Regions from separate parts of the Herbidospora sp. RD11066 genome, predicted to be linked through region 2. Evidence: riboswitches for the same ligand, from Rfam matches in the RefSeq annotation. Region 2 holds a riboswitch; each other region holds the start of a gene.
The links. Region 2 has a riboswitch for cobalamin ahead of ACYQ78_RS01565 (ABC transporter substrate-binding protein). Riboswitches for the same ligand answer to the same signal wherever they lie in the genome.

Region 1: linked by a shared signal. The riboswitch ahead of cobN (cobaltochelatase subunit CobN) and the one ahead of ACYQ78_RS01565 (ABC transporter substrate-binding protein) in region 2 are both predicted to bind cobalamin.
Region 3: linked by a shared signal. The riboswitch ahead of ACYQ78_RS32365 (CbtB domain-containing protein) and the one ahead of ACYQ78_RS01565 (ABC transporter substrate-binding protein) in region 2 are both predicted to bind cobalamin.

The regions. Positions count from the first base shown of each region.
Region 1 covers NZ_BAAGDO010000010.1:230,940-235,212, forward strand. The annotation lists gene ACYQ78_RS32415 (precorrin-2 C(20)-methyltransferase) at 1-191, opposite strand, end outside; gene ACYQ78_RS32420 (precorrin-8X methylmutase) at 191-811, opposite strand; gene ACYQ78_RS32425 (hypothetical protein) at 805-1,806, opposite strand; cobalamin riboswitch at 1,856-2,021, shown strand; gene cobN (cobaltochelatase subunit CobN) at 2,054-4,273, shown strand, end outside.
Region 2 covers NZ_BAAGDO010000001.1:335,804-340,076, forward strand. The annotation lists gene ACYQ78_RS01555 (response regulator transcription factor) at 1-456, opposite strand, end outside; gene ACYQ78_RS01560 (sensor histidine kinase) at 602-1,798, opposite strand; cobalamin riboswitch at 1,826-1,947, shown strand; gene ACYQ78_RS01565 (ABC transporter substrate-binding protein) at 2,027-2,956, shown strand; gene ACYQ78_RS01570 (hypothetical protein) at 3,213-3,428, shown strand; gene ACYQ78_RS01575 (FecCD family ABC transporter permease) at 3,537-4,273, shown strand, end outside.
Region 3 covers NZ_BAAGDO010000010.1:218,420-222,692, forward strand. The annotation lists gene ACYQ78_RS32355 (acyltransferase family protein) at 1-803, shown strand, start outside; gene dop (depupylase/deamidase Dop) at 879-2,396, shown strand; adenosylcobalamin (AdoCbl) riboswitch at 2,564-2,707, shown strand; gene ACYQ78_RS32365 (CbtB domain-containing protein) at 2,713-2,904, shown strand; gene ACYQ78_RS32370 (CbtA family protein) at 2,904-3,584, shown strand; gene ACYQ78_RS32375 (histidine phosphatase family protein) at 3,703-4,218, shown strand; gene ACYQ78_RS32380 (VWA domain-containing protein) at 4,245-4,273, shown strand, end outside.

The DNA.
Region 1 (4,273 bases), on a different contig from region 2:
GGGTAGACCAGGGCCTCCTCGATCTGGCCCTCGCGCAGGTAGGGGGCGGCGACCGAGCGGGCGATGCTGCGGCCGTGCCGGGCGCTGTGGTAGGCGATCACCCCGGCCTCGCCGAGCAGCCGGGCCGCCTTCACGGTCACCAGTTCGGGGTCGCCGGGGCCGAGGCCCACGCCGTAGAGCGTTCCGGTCATCATTCCTCGTCACTGGCGATGGCGTTGAGCGCCGCCGCCGTCATCGCGCTGCCGCCACGGCGACCGCGAACCACCAGAAACTCCAGGTCAGAGGCGGCCAGCGCGTCTTTCGACTCGGCCGCGCCGATGAACCCCACCGGGATCCCGATCACCGCCGCCGGTCGCGGCGCCCCCTCGGCGACCATCTCCAGCAGCCGGAACAGCGCCGTCGGCGCGTTCCCGACCGCCACCACCGCGCCGCCCATCCGCTCGCGCCACAGCTCCAGCGCCGCCGCGCTGCGGGTCGTCCCGAGCTCCGCCGCCAGCGCCGGAACGCGCGGGTCCGCGAGGGTGCACAGAACCTCGTTCTTGTACGGCAACCGCTTCCGCGTCACCCCCGCCGCGACCATGTTGGCGTCGCAGAGGATCGGCGCGCCCGCGTCCAGCGCCTTCCTGGCCGCCGCGACGACCCCGTCCGACCAGGCCATGTCGCCGGGCAGGTCGGTCATGCCGCAGGCGTGGATCATGCGGACCGCGACCCGCGCCACGTCGGGCGGCAGGGCCGACAGGTCGGCCTCGGCGCGGATGGTGGCGAAGGACTGGCGGTAGATCTCGGCGCCGTCCTTGATGTAGGTCACGATGCGCTCCGCTGGTAGCCGGACGGGGTGGCGATCAGGTCGGTGACCTCGCCCCTGGGCCGCCCGCACCTGCGCGCGCAGCCGGACCAGTGGACGGGCACGCCGATGGGCCGGGCGTCCGCCTGCACGTCGCTCAGCGACTTCGCGCAGCCGGGCGAGCCGGTGCAGGCGGTGACGTGGAGCCAGGGGCTGCCGGGGTCGGTGATCAGCCCCTCGGGCAGGCGGGTGCCCGCGGGGACGAGCAGGGTGCGCCAGGGCGTGATCCGCAGCCACTCGGCCTCGGCCAGCACCAGCGCCTGGGCGGCGGTCAGGCGGCCGAGGGGGACCAGGGCGCCGGTCATCGCGCCGAAGTCGCCGACGTAGCCGCTGGTCCGGGGTTCGGGGAAGGTCGCCTTCGGTCCCGGGAAGGTGCCCTCGGGGATACGCCATTCGCCCTCGGAGAGCCGGAGGAAGGTCTGCGCGACGTGGACCGCTGCGTGGATCGCCTCAGTGGGCGGTAGCCGTAAAGAAAGATCGGTGGTTCCGGCGAAGACGGCGAAGTGCTCACCGCGGGACATCAGCACCACGTCGGCGCCGAGACCCGCCACATCCCCGGAGCCGTCGTCGACCGCGAACAGGAACCGCCCGGACAGATCGGCCAGTTCCGGTACGGCGCAGATCGCCTCGTCGAGACCCTTCACCAGCGCGCGGAAAGCGGCGGAACCGGACAGCGGCGAGGCGACGATGTTGCGCACCCGCTCGTGGGAGGCCGACGGCAGCAGCCCCGCCGCCGCGATCGCCTCGGCGAACCCGGCCGGGTCGTCGACCCCTCTGACCTGGATGTTCGCGCGCGAGGTCAGCTCCAGCACGCCCCCGCCGGCGGTCGCGAGGACCGCGAGCTGCGCCCCGGTCAGGTCGCCTCCGGGCAGCCGGACCCGGGCCAGCGGCCCGTCCGCCGCCTGATGGACCTGGAGCGCGCCGGGACAGGCGTCGCGCGAGGAATGTCCGGTAATGGCCACGTCGAGGATGGTAAAGCCCCCCGTGGGTCTTGCAAGCCGGGGGAGTCCCGTAGTCTCATCGGGCGACGGCACAAACGAGGAAGCCGGTGTGAATCCGGCGCGGTCCCGCCACTGTCACCGGGGAGCGAACCCCACCAACGGCCACTGTCACAGGGAAGGCCGGGGTGAGCCCTGATCCGGGAGCCAGGAGACTCGGCCGTCACCTGAACACACGACCCGGGGCGCGGACCCCGAGGGAGGGCTCGCCATGATCGTTTTGCTGTCCACATCGGACACCGACCTCCTGAGCGCCCGCGCGAGCGGCGCCCCCTACCGGTTGGCGAACCCCTCCCGAACCCCCGACCCGACGTCGTTACTCGACGACGCCGACGTGATCGTGGTCCGGTTGCTGGGCGGCCGCCGCGCCTACGAAGAGGGCCTGGACATCCTCCTGGCCGGCGGGAAGCCGGTTGTGGTGCTGGGCGGCGAACAGGCCCCCGACGCGGAGTTGATGGAGCTCTCGACGGTCCCGAGCGGCGTGTGCGCCGAGGCCCACGCCTACCTGGCCCACGGCGGCCCCGCCAACCTGACCGAACTGCACAACTTCCTCAGCGACACCCTGCTCCTGACCGGAAACGGCTTCGCCCCTCCGGCCGCACTGCCGTCGTGGGGCCTTGGCGAGACTGCCGGCCTCAGCGTCACCCCTCCCCATGCATTGCCCGAAATTTCGGCAGATCCGGGTGTTCGGCCCGATCCCGAAAGCCACGTGGCGGAGCCGAGCACGGCGGCAGAAACACGGACAGGGCAAACTGCGGAAGCAGCGGCAAAGGTTGGCGCGCAGGGTGCGGGGGGTCCGGACAGCGCTGCGCGCAGTCCGGAAATTTCAGGACAACCGGTGGTTGGGATCCTCTACTACCGCGCCCATCACGTCGCCGGCAACACCTCTTTCATCCGGACTTTGTCCGAAGCGATTGTCCAAGCCGGTGGACGTCCCCTGCCCGTCTACTGCGCCTCGCTGCGCACCGCCGAGGCCGGGCTGATCGAGACGCTGAGCGAGTGTGACGCGCTGATCGTCACCGTGCTGGCGGCGGGGGGTACCCGGCCCGCGACCGCGCAGGCGGGCGGCGAGGACGAGGCGTGGGACGTCGGCGCGCTGGCCGATCTCGACATCCCGATCCTCCAGGGGCTCTGCCTGACCACCGACCGCGCCACCTGGGAGGCCGCCGACGACGGGCTGTCCCCGCTGGACGCGGCCTCGCAGATCGCCATCCCCGAGTTCGACGGCCGGATCATCACGGTCCCGTTCTCGTTCAAGGAGATCGACCCCGACGGCCTCACCGTCTACGCCGCCGACCCCGAGCGCGCCGCCCGGGTGGCGGGAGTGGCGGTCCGGCACGCCCGGCTGCGCCACATCCCCGTCGAAGAGCGCCGCGTGGCGATCATGCTGTCGGCCTACCCGACCAAGCACTCCCGCATCGGCAACGCCGTCGGCCTGGACACCCCGCGCAGCGTGGTCCGGCTGCTGCGGGCCATGGGCGAGGCCGGGTACAAGATCGGCGACTTCCCCGGCGTGGCCGCCCAGGACGGCGACGCCCTCATCCACGCCCTGATCGCCGCGGGCGGCCAGGACCCCGACTGGCTCACCGACGAGCAACTCGCCGGCAACCCGGTCCGCATCCACAAGGACGTCTACCGGCGGCACTTCGACGGCCTGCCCGCCGACCTCCGCGAGGCGATGGAGCGGCACTGGGGCCCCGCCCCGGGAGAGCTGTTCGTCGACGGCGACGACATCGTGCTCGCCGCCCTCCAGGACGAGAACGTCGTCGTCATGGTCCAGCCGCCGCGCGGCTTCGGCGAGAACCCCATCGCCATCTACCACGACCCCGACCTGCCGCCCAGCCACCACTTCCTGGCCGCCTACCACTGGCTGTCGAACCGGTACGACGCCGTCGTGCACGTCGGCAAGCACGGCAACCTCGAATGGCTCCCCGGCAAGTCGGCCGGCCTGTCGGCCGCCTGCGGCCCCGACGCCGCCCTCGGCGACCTGCCGCTCATCTACCCCTTCCTCGTGAACGACCCGGGCGAGGGCACCCAGGCCAAACGCCGCGCCCACGCCACCCTGGTCGACCACCTCGTGCCCCCGATGGCCCGCGCCGAGACCTACGGCGACATGGCCCGCCTGGAGCAGCTCCTCGACGAGCACGCCTCCATCGCCGCCATGGACCCGGCCAAGCTCCCGGCCGTCCGCGCCCAGATCTGGACGCTCATCCAGGCCGCCCGCCTCGACCACGACCTCGGCCTGGACGACCGCCCCCACGACGCCGAGTTCGACGACTTCCTCCTGCACGTCGACGGCTGGCTGTGCGAGGTCAAGGACGTCCAGATCCGCGACGGCCTGCACGTCCTCGGCCAGGTCCCTTCTGGCGAAGCGAGAATCGACCTGGTCCTCGCGATCCTGCGGGCCAAGCAGATGTGGGCCGGCGACCAG
Region 2 (4,273 bases):
CGGGGTGAGGGTGTCGATCGGGTGGGCGTGGCGGCGGATGAGGAGCTGGGCGATCACCTCGGGGTCCATCGCGGTGCCGCCCCTGGCCACCCGCTCCAGCGCGTCGACGAACTCCGACACCCGGGCCACGCGGTCTTTCAACAGGTAGCCGATGCCGCCCCCGCCTCCGGCGAGCAGCTCGGTCGCGTAGGTCTGCTCGACGTACTGGGAGAGGACCAGGATCGGCTGCCCCGGATGGTCGCGGCGGACCTGGATCGCCGCGCGGACCCCCTCGTCGCGGAAGGTCGGCGGCAGCCGGATGTCGACCACGGCGATGTCGGGCCGGTGCTCGTCGACCGCCCCGTGGAACTCCTCGGCGGTCCCGACGGTGGCGACCACCTCGTGCCCCTCGGTGTTGAGCAGCAGCGTCAGCCCCTCGGCCAGCAGAACGCTGTCCTCCACGATGATCACTCGCACGTAAGCCCCACCCGCACCGCGCCCTTCCGCCAGATGATGGAAGCCGCACCGGCTTCCCGCCCGTATGTCATGCGCAGGTCGGCCCCACCCGCTTCGCGCTCGTGCGTCACGCGCAACGCGGCCCCACCCGCTTCGCGCCCGTGCGTCATTCGCATGGCAGTTCCACTCGCAAGGTCGTCGGCCCGCCCGGCGGGCTGGTCAGGGTGGTCGTGCCGTCGAAGGCGCTGACGCGGCGGCGGATGCCGGCGAGGCCGGATCCGCCCTGTTCGTCGGCGCCGCCCTTTCCGTCGTCGCTCACTTCGGCCACGAGCCTGCCTTCCGTACGTTGGACGCCCACCCTCGCCCGGGTCGCCGCGCTGTGCCGGGCCACGTTCGTCAGGGCTTCGGCGATCACGAAGTAGGCCGCGGCCTCGACCGCCGCAGGGAGGCGCCCCACGTCGGCCGTCTCGACCTCGACCGGCACCGGCGACCGCCCGGCCAGCGCCGCGACCGCGCCGGGCAGGCCGCGGTCGGCCAGGATCGGCGGGTACATGCCGCGGATGATGCCGCGCAGCTCGGTCATCGTCTCTTCGGTGCTCAGCCGGGCCTCGGTGATGAGCGCGGCGGCCTTGCCGGGGTCGTCGGCCAGCACCCGTTCGGCGATGCCGAGCCGCATGGCGATGGAGACCAGCCGGGCCTGGGCGCCGTCGTGGAGGTCGCGTTCGATGCGGCGCAGTTCGTGGCCGTGGGCGTCGAGCGCCTCGGTGACCCGTTCGGCCAGGCGTACGTGCCGGGGCGCCAGGATCGCCTTGGCCAGCCGGAACAGCCCGTCGGCGAGCCTCGGCACCACCCGGAACCCGACCGCCCCGACCAGCCCGAGGAACACCGGCACGGTGATCACCACCCGCGCCCACGAGTCGAGCGCCCACGGCAGGTAGATGGCGTGTTCGGGCAGCGGCGCCCACCACCAGATCGGGATCGACAGCCCCCAGCCGAGCGCGCCCCACAGCCCGATCGCCAGGATCCCGCCGATCGTCCCGGTGAAGGAGTGGACGACGAAGAACCCGAGGTCCCGCCAGGTCTGCGGGTCACCCGTGACGGCGCGCACCCGCGCTAGGGGACCTCCCTGGACGGGCCGGTAGGACGCCGTCACCCGCTCCCCGAGCCACGCCGCCGCGTTCCGCCGGGCCAGCGACGCGACCGCTCGGTTGAACCGGATCGAGTACGGCAGCAGCAGCAACCCGAGATAGGTCGCCGACAGGATCATCGTGATCACGGTGCCGAGGAGGGCGAAGAAGCCCAGGGGGACCAGCAGCAGATCGAGCACCAGCCGCCCGGTCGCCCTGACGGCCCGCCACACCATGGGGTCAGCCTAGCCTCACGTCCGGGTCAAAATCGCTGTTGGTACGGTATGGGCGCGTGACGCCGCAGCGAAGTCCGGTGTGAACCCGGCGCTGTTCCCGCAACTGTGAACCCTCCTCCCCGGAGGGCAGCCAGGTCGCCTGTGTCGTCGCCGACGCCATCCGCCCTCGTGGAAAGGGTGATCCGTCCCCGGGTCTCTCGTTCCGGCAACCCCCTTCGGAGGAACCTCGTGAGGCCCTTGCGTACGGCTCTCGCGGGTGTGTTGCTGGGTGTCACCCTGCTGTCCGGTTGCAGCAGTGCCGACACCGCGACCCCCGCTTCTCCCGCCGCTCAGAGCAGCGGCCCCTTCCCGGTGACCGTGCAGGCCGCCAACGGCGCCGTCACGATCGCGGAAAGGCCGCAACGGGTCGTGTCGCTGTCGCCCACGGCCACCGAGTCGCTGTTCGCGATCGGCGCCGGGCCGCAGGTCGTCGCGGTCGACGACCAGTCGAACTTCCCGCCCGAGGCGCCCAAGACCGCCCTGTCGGGCTTCAAGCCCAACGTCGAGGCCATCACCGCCGAGCAGCCCGACCTGGTGATCGTCTCCAACGACCTCGAAGGCGTCGTGGCCGGGCTTGGCAAGGTCGGCGTGCCGGTACTGGTCCTGTCGGCCGCCACCAAGATCGACGACGCGTACACGGAGATCGAGAACCTCGGCACCGCCACCGGCAACCGCGCCAAGGCCGACGAGGTCGTGACGGGGATGAAGCAGAAGCTCGCCGACCTGGCCGCCGCCGCTCCCCAGGCGAAACTGACGTACTACCACGAGCTCGACGTCACTCCGTATGCCGCGACCTCGACCACCTTCATCGGCCAGATCTACGCCCTGTTCGGCCTGGTCAACATCGCCGACGAGGCCCCCGACGCGGCCGGTGGCTACCCCAAACTGTCGGCCGAGTTCGTCGCCAAGGCCGACCCTGATTTGATCTTCCTGGCCGACGTGAAGTGCTGCCAGCAGAACGCCGAAGCCCTCGCGAAGCGCCCCGGCTGGGGCGGCCTGAAGGCCGTCAAGAACGGCGACGTGGTCGAACTCGACGACGACATCGCCTCCCGCTGGGGCCCCCGCGTCGTAGACCTGGCCGAGGCCATCGGCGCCGGGGTGGCCAAGGCCGCCGGCTGATGCCCGACCGCCTCCCATTCCGCTCGGCCGTTTGGCACGGAGCCCTTGCCAGCGCGCGAACGCCGACCGACAGCCGCATGAGGCCTGGCCAAGAGCACGGGCCGATGCCCAAACGCCCCTTTCCGCGCCTCGCCGCCCCAAGGCCTTCCGGCAGAACGCCACGACCGAGCCCGTTCAGCGCGCGACCGCCGACCGACAGCCGCATGAGGCCGGGACGAAACCACGGGCGGCCCCAAAGCCACGACGGAGTGGCTGCATGTCCAAGCACGCGATGCCGGGAACGAGTTGGTTCACACCGAAACGCGGGGGGCTGGGGCGGGGCTGGTCCACGTGCAAGCTCGGGGTGCTGGGGCGGGGCTGGTTCACGTCCGAGCTGGGGGTGCTGGGGCGGGGCTGGTTCACGTGTGAGTTCAGGGTGCTGGGTCCGAGCGGGTTCACGCTCAGGCGCGGAGCCGTCGCCGCTGTGCGGTGATCGTGCCGGTTCGGGTCAGGACTTGCCGCAATCGCGTCGTTCGCGAGCCGGTTCAGGTCAAGCACGCCGGTCGATGACCGTGCTGCGCTCCGGTCAGGCCGCAGGCTGATGTCTCGAAATTTCTGGATCGGGGCGGCTGCCGTGGTCCTGGTCGCCTGTATGGCCGCGGGTCTCATGGTCGGTGCCGCCGGGCTGCCCCTGAAGGGGGTGGTGCTGGCGCTGGTCGATCGGCTGCCGTTCGTGGATGTCGCCTCCGGGCTCACCCCGTTGGAGAACGGGGTGCTGTTCGAGTTGCGGTTGCCCCGGGTGCTGCTCGGGGCGATGGTCGGTGGGCTGCTGGCGGTCGCGGGCGCCGGGTACCAGGGCGTGTTCCGCAATCCGCTGGCCGATCCCTATCTGCTCGGCGCCGCCGCCGGAGCCGGGCTGACCGTCACGCTGGTCATCGTGGTCGCGGGCGACGGGGTCGGGGTGCCGCTCGCGGCGTTCTGCGGGGCGGTCGGCGGGGTGCTGCTGGCTTACGGGCTCGGGCATACCGCCACGAGAGGTGGCGGGACCGCCACGCTCGTGCTCGCCGGAGTCGCGGTGACCTCGTTCCTCACCGCCATCCAGACCTTCCTCCAGCAGCTCAAGGTCGAGGAGCTCCAGCGCGTCTACGCCTGGATCCTCGGCGACGTCGGCGGCGGGTGGGATCAGGTGGTCAGGTGTGCGCCCTACGCCGCCGTTGCCGCTGCGATCCTGCTGGTGCACGGGCGGCTGCTCGACGTGCTGTCGGTCGGTGACGACGAGGCCTCCGCGCTGGGGGTGCGGGCCGGGCGGGTGCGGCTGGTCGTGCTGGTCGCGGCCTC
Region 3 (4,273 bases), on a different contig from region 2:
CCGTGATCGCCTTGTACGTGCTCTATACGTACACGAGCACGGAGGCCTTCAAGCCCAATCTGGACACCACCGGGTACGTGATCAATCTCACGATGCTGCAGGAGGCGTTCGGCGTCATTCCCGCCGGGGGGGTGTTCTGGTCCCTTTGGGTGGAGCTGAAGTTCTACTTCCTGATCTCGATCATCGTGATCATGGGGGTCAACCTGCGGCGGGCCATGGCGTTCATGTGGGTGTGGCTGGCCGCGGCGATCTTCGCCGAGTGGCTGCAGCACTGGCTGGTCACCGAGATCTTCATGCCGCGGCAGGCGCCCTACTTCATCGCCGGCATGGCCTTCTACCTGATCCACCGCGAGGGCTCGACCGTCACTCGCTGGGGGTTCGTCCTGGTGAGCTACTCCTGTTCCGTGTACGTCGCCCTGGAGCGGATGCAGAGCCGGATCGACGCCGTGGGGAGCAAGAACTTCCCGGCGCCCGACCCGGCGGTCATCGCCTGGATCACGGTCATCTACCTGCTCATGGCGGCGGTGGCCCTGGGGTGGCTGCGGTGGGTCCGCTGGCGGGCGCTGACCACGGTGGGGGCGCTCACCTACCCCCTCTACCTGGTACATCAGAACGTCTCGGCGGTACTTATCCCGGAATTCCGGGAATCTATAAACCCGTGGCTACTCGTCGGGGGCACGATGCTGGCATCGATTCTGCTGTCGTATGCTGTATACCGGCTTGTTGATCGCCCAGGTCAGCGGTTGCTACGCCGTCTGATGGGCAGGAGCCCTGTGGAACAACGCCAGGCATCGGTGCCGTAACTGTCTGGTGGCCGGGCATAGTGAAGGGGCTAGGCTCGGGATATAAACGGCGGAACGACAGGCCATGGGGTGCGCATGACAGTCCGGCGGGTGATGGGCATCGAGACCGAGTACGGCATCAGTGTGCCCGGTCAACCAGGTGCTAACGCGATGGTGACCTCGTCGCAGGTCGTCAACGCGTACCTGGCGGCCTCGGCCGCGCGCGCCCGCCGAGCCCGGTGGGACTTCGAGGAGGAGAACCCGCTCCGCGACGCCCGGGGTTTCGACCTCGCCCGTGAGGTCGCCGACTCCAGCCAGCTCACCGACGAAGACCTCGGCCTGGCCAACGTCATCCTCACCAACGGCGCCCGGCTCTACGTCGACCACGCCCACCCCGAATACTCCACGCCCGAGTGCACCAACCCCCGGGCCGCGGTCATCTGGGACAAGGCGGGCGAGCGGGTCATGCACGACGCGGCGGTCCGCGCCTCGGGCATGCCGGGCAACGCGCCCATCCAGCTCTACAAGAACAACACCGACTCCAAGGGCGCCAGCTACGGCTGCCACGAGAACTACCTGATGCGCCGGGCGACCCCGTTCGCCGACATCGTGCGCCACCTGACCCCGTTCTTCGTCTCGCGCCAGGTCTTCGCCGGCGCGGGCAAGGTCGGCATCGGGCAGGACTCGCGCGGCGACGGCTACCAGATCTCCCAGCGCGCCGACTTCTTCGAGGTCGAGGTGGGCCTCGAGACGACGCTCAAGCGGCCGATCATCAACACCCGCGACGAGCCCCACGCCGACCCGGAGAAATACCGCCGGCTCCACGTGATCATCGGCGACGCGAACATGTCGGAGATCTCGACCTACCTGAAGCTCGGCACGACCTCGCTGGTCCTGGCGATGATCGAAGACGGCTTCCTCACGGTCGACCTGTCGGTCGAGTCGCCGGTCGCGGCGCTGCGGGCCATCTCCCACGACCCCTCCCTCAAGCACATCATCACGCTGCGGTCGGGTCGGAAGATGACCGGGATCCAGCTCCAGATGGAATACCTGGAGCAGGCCCGCAAATACGTCGAAGACCGCTACGGCTCCAACGCCGACGAGATGACCAAAGACGTGCTCAACCGGTGGGAGTCGGTGCTCACCCGCCTCGCCGAAGATCCGATGCAGCTCTCCCGGGAGCTCGACTGGGTGGCCAAGCTGGAGCTCCTCGAGGGCTACCGCACCCGCGACAAGCTGCCCTGGTCCCACCCCCGGCTCCAGCTCGTCGACCTGCAATACGCCGACATCCGGCCGGAGCGCGGGCTCTACAACCGTCTGGTCGAGCGGGGCCGCATGCAGCGCCTGGTCACCGAAGACGACGTGGAGCGTGCTATCGAGACGCCGCCCACCGACACGCGCGCCTACTTCCGGGGGCGCTGTCTTCGGCAGTACAGCGAGTCGGTCGCGGCCGCCTCGTGGGACTCGGTCATATTCGACATCCCGGGGCGCGAGTCGCTGCAGCGGGTTCCGACGCTGGAGCCGCTCCGGGGGACAAAGGCCCATGTGGGCGACCTGCTCGACCGGTGCCGCACGGCGGCCGAACTGGTCCAGGCACTGACCGGCGACTCCTGATCCGAGACGCGTTCACCAGAGCCCGTGGTCATTCCGGCCACGGGCTCTGGTGTGTTCGGCGGTCCCGAGAAAGAGGTGAGGCGCGCCTCGGGGCCACTGTTTTCTGATCTACGTTGTAAAGTGGCCGGGATCGTGTCATCTTGACGGGTTTCGGTAGATCGGGGTACGTTCGCCGGGAATTGTGGCGGCGTGTGGGAAACCGGTGAGAGTCCGGTGCGGTCGCGCCACTGTGATCCATCAGCCGATGGAAAGTCAGGTCACCACCCGCCACGTTGATCTACGACAGGGACGCGCAATCCCGGAGGAGGATCGTGGCGTGAGCCAGATTTCCAGCTCCCCATCCATTCCCGTACGCAACCTGCTGCCCTGGTCGGCGGCGGTGCCGGTGCTTCTGATCGTCGCCTACCTGGTGACGATGGACTCGGCGGGGCTGCTCGCCTCAAGCGGTGACTTCCTGCATGAGCTCATGCACGACGGCCGTCACCTGCTCGGCGTTCCCTGCCACTGATGATCAAGGACTTCTTCCTCCGGGGCCTCGGCGCCGGAGCCGTCGCCGGGCTGCTCGCGGGACTCTTCGGGTTCCTCGTCGGGGAGCCCTTCATCGACCAGGCCATCGCGATCGAGGAGGCCGCCGCAGGGGCGGGTCACTCGCACGCCGACGAACTGGTCAGCCGGGGCGGGCAGGCCTTCGGGCTCTTCCTCGCCACCACCCTCTACGGCCTGGTCATCGGCGGGCTGTTCGCGCTCGCCTACGCCTTCGTCAAGGGCCGCTTCGGGCCCGCCAACGAGCAGTCGCTCGCCGTCACGCTGGCCGCCGGGGGGTTCCTGTCGGTCGTGCTCGTGCCGTTCCTCAAGTATCCGGGCAACCCGCCCGCTGTCGGCGACCCGGAGACGATCGGGCAGCGCACCGTCCTCTATCTGGTGATGCTGGTCATCGGGCTGCTGGCGCTCGGGGCGGGGGCGGTGATCCACCGGCATTACGGGTGGGTCGCGGCCGTCCCGGCGTTCCTGGTGATCGTCGGGGTCGCCTACGCGGTGCTGCCGGCCATCCAGGAGGTGCCGCAGGAGTTCCCGGCGGTGCTGCTGTGGAACTTCCGGGTGTCGTCGCTGGGCATGCAGGCGGTGCTCTGGGGCGTGCTCGGCTCGGTGTTCGCCCTGCTGTCCGCCCGGCGGCCGGTGCGGGTCTGACCCGGACCGGGCGCGCGGTGGAGGCGGTCTCGTCTCAAGGGCCGGTGCGGGGCCTGCGATCGGTGTCAGGCCCGACGCCGAGATCGCAGGTCGGCCACGGCCGGCGGCGAGGTGTGTCGTGAAGGCGGTGCGGGTGACGCTGAGGGCGCACCCGCTTACCGTCGGCCAGCGGGAAGGCGCGTTCCCGTTGGCCGACGAGCCGCTGGAGGGCGACCGGCCCGCGCTGGCGCGGCCGCATTCGACCCGAGTCCTGCGAGGGCCCGAAGCTCGATGTGATCTTCTCCCCGGGGCCGAGGTGACGCCCGAGCTGCGGGATCTCGACATGGGGAGCTGGCGCGGGCGGAGGCTGGCCGGGATCGATCCCGTCGAGCTCGCCCAGTGGATCCACGATCTCCATGCCGTGCCTCACGGCGGGGAGTCGGTGGCCGCGCTGATCGAGCGGGTGCGCGAGTGGCTCGGCGGGCTCGACGGCGGGCCGGTGCTCGCGCTCACCCATCCCGCCGTCGTGCGGGCCGCCGTCGTGGTGGCCACGGGGGCGGACTATCGGCGCCTCGACGTGCCCCCGCTGGGGAGTGCGCTGCTCACCGGGGTGGGTGGCCGGTGGAATCTGCGGTTGAAAGGAACTCTGGAGTGACCTATCCGTTCAGCGCCGTTGTCGGGATGGACGACCTCAAACTGGCGCTCATCCT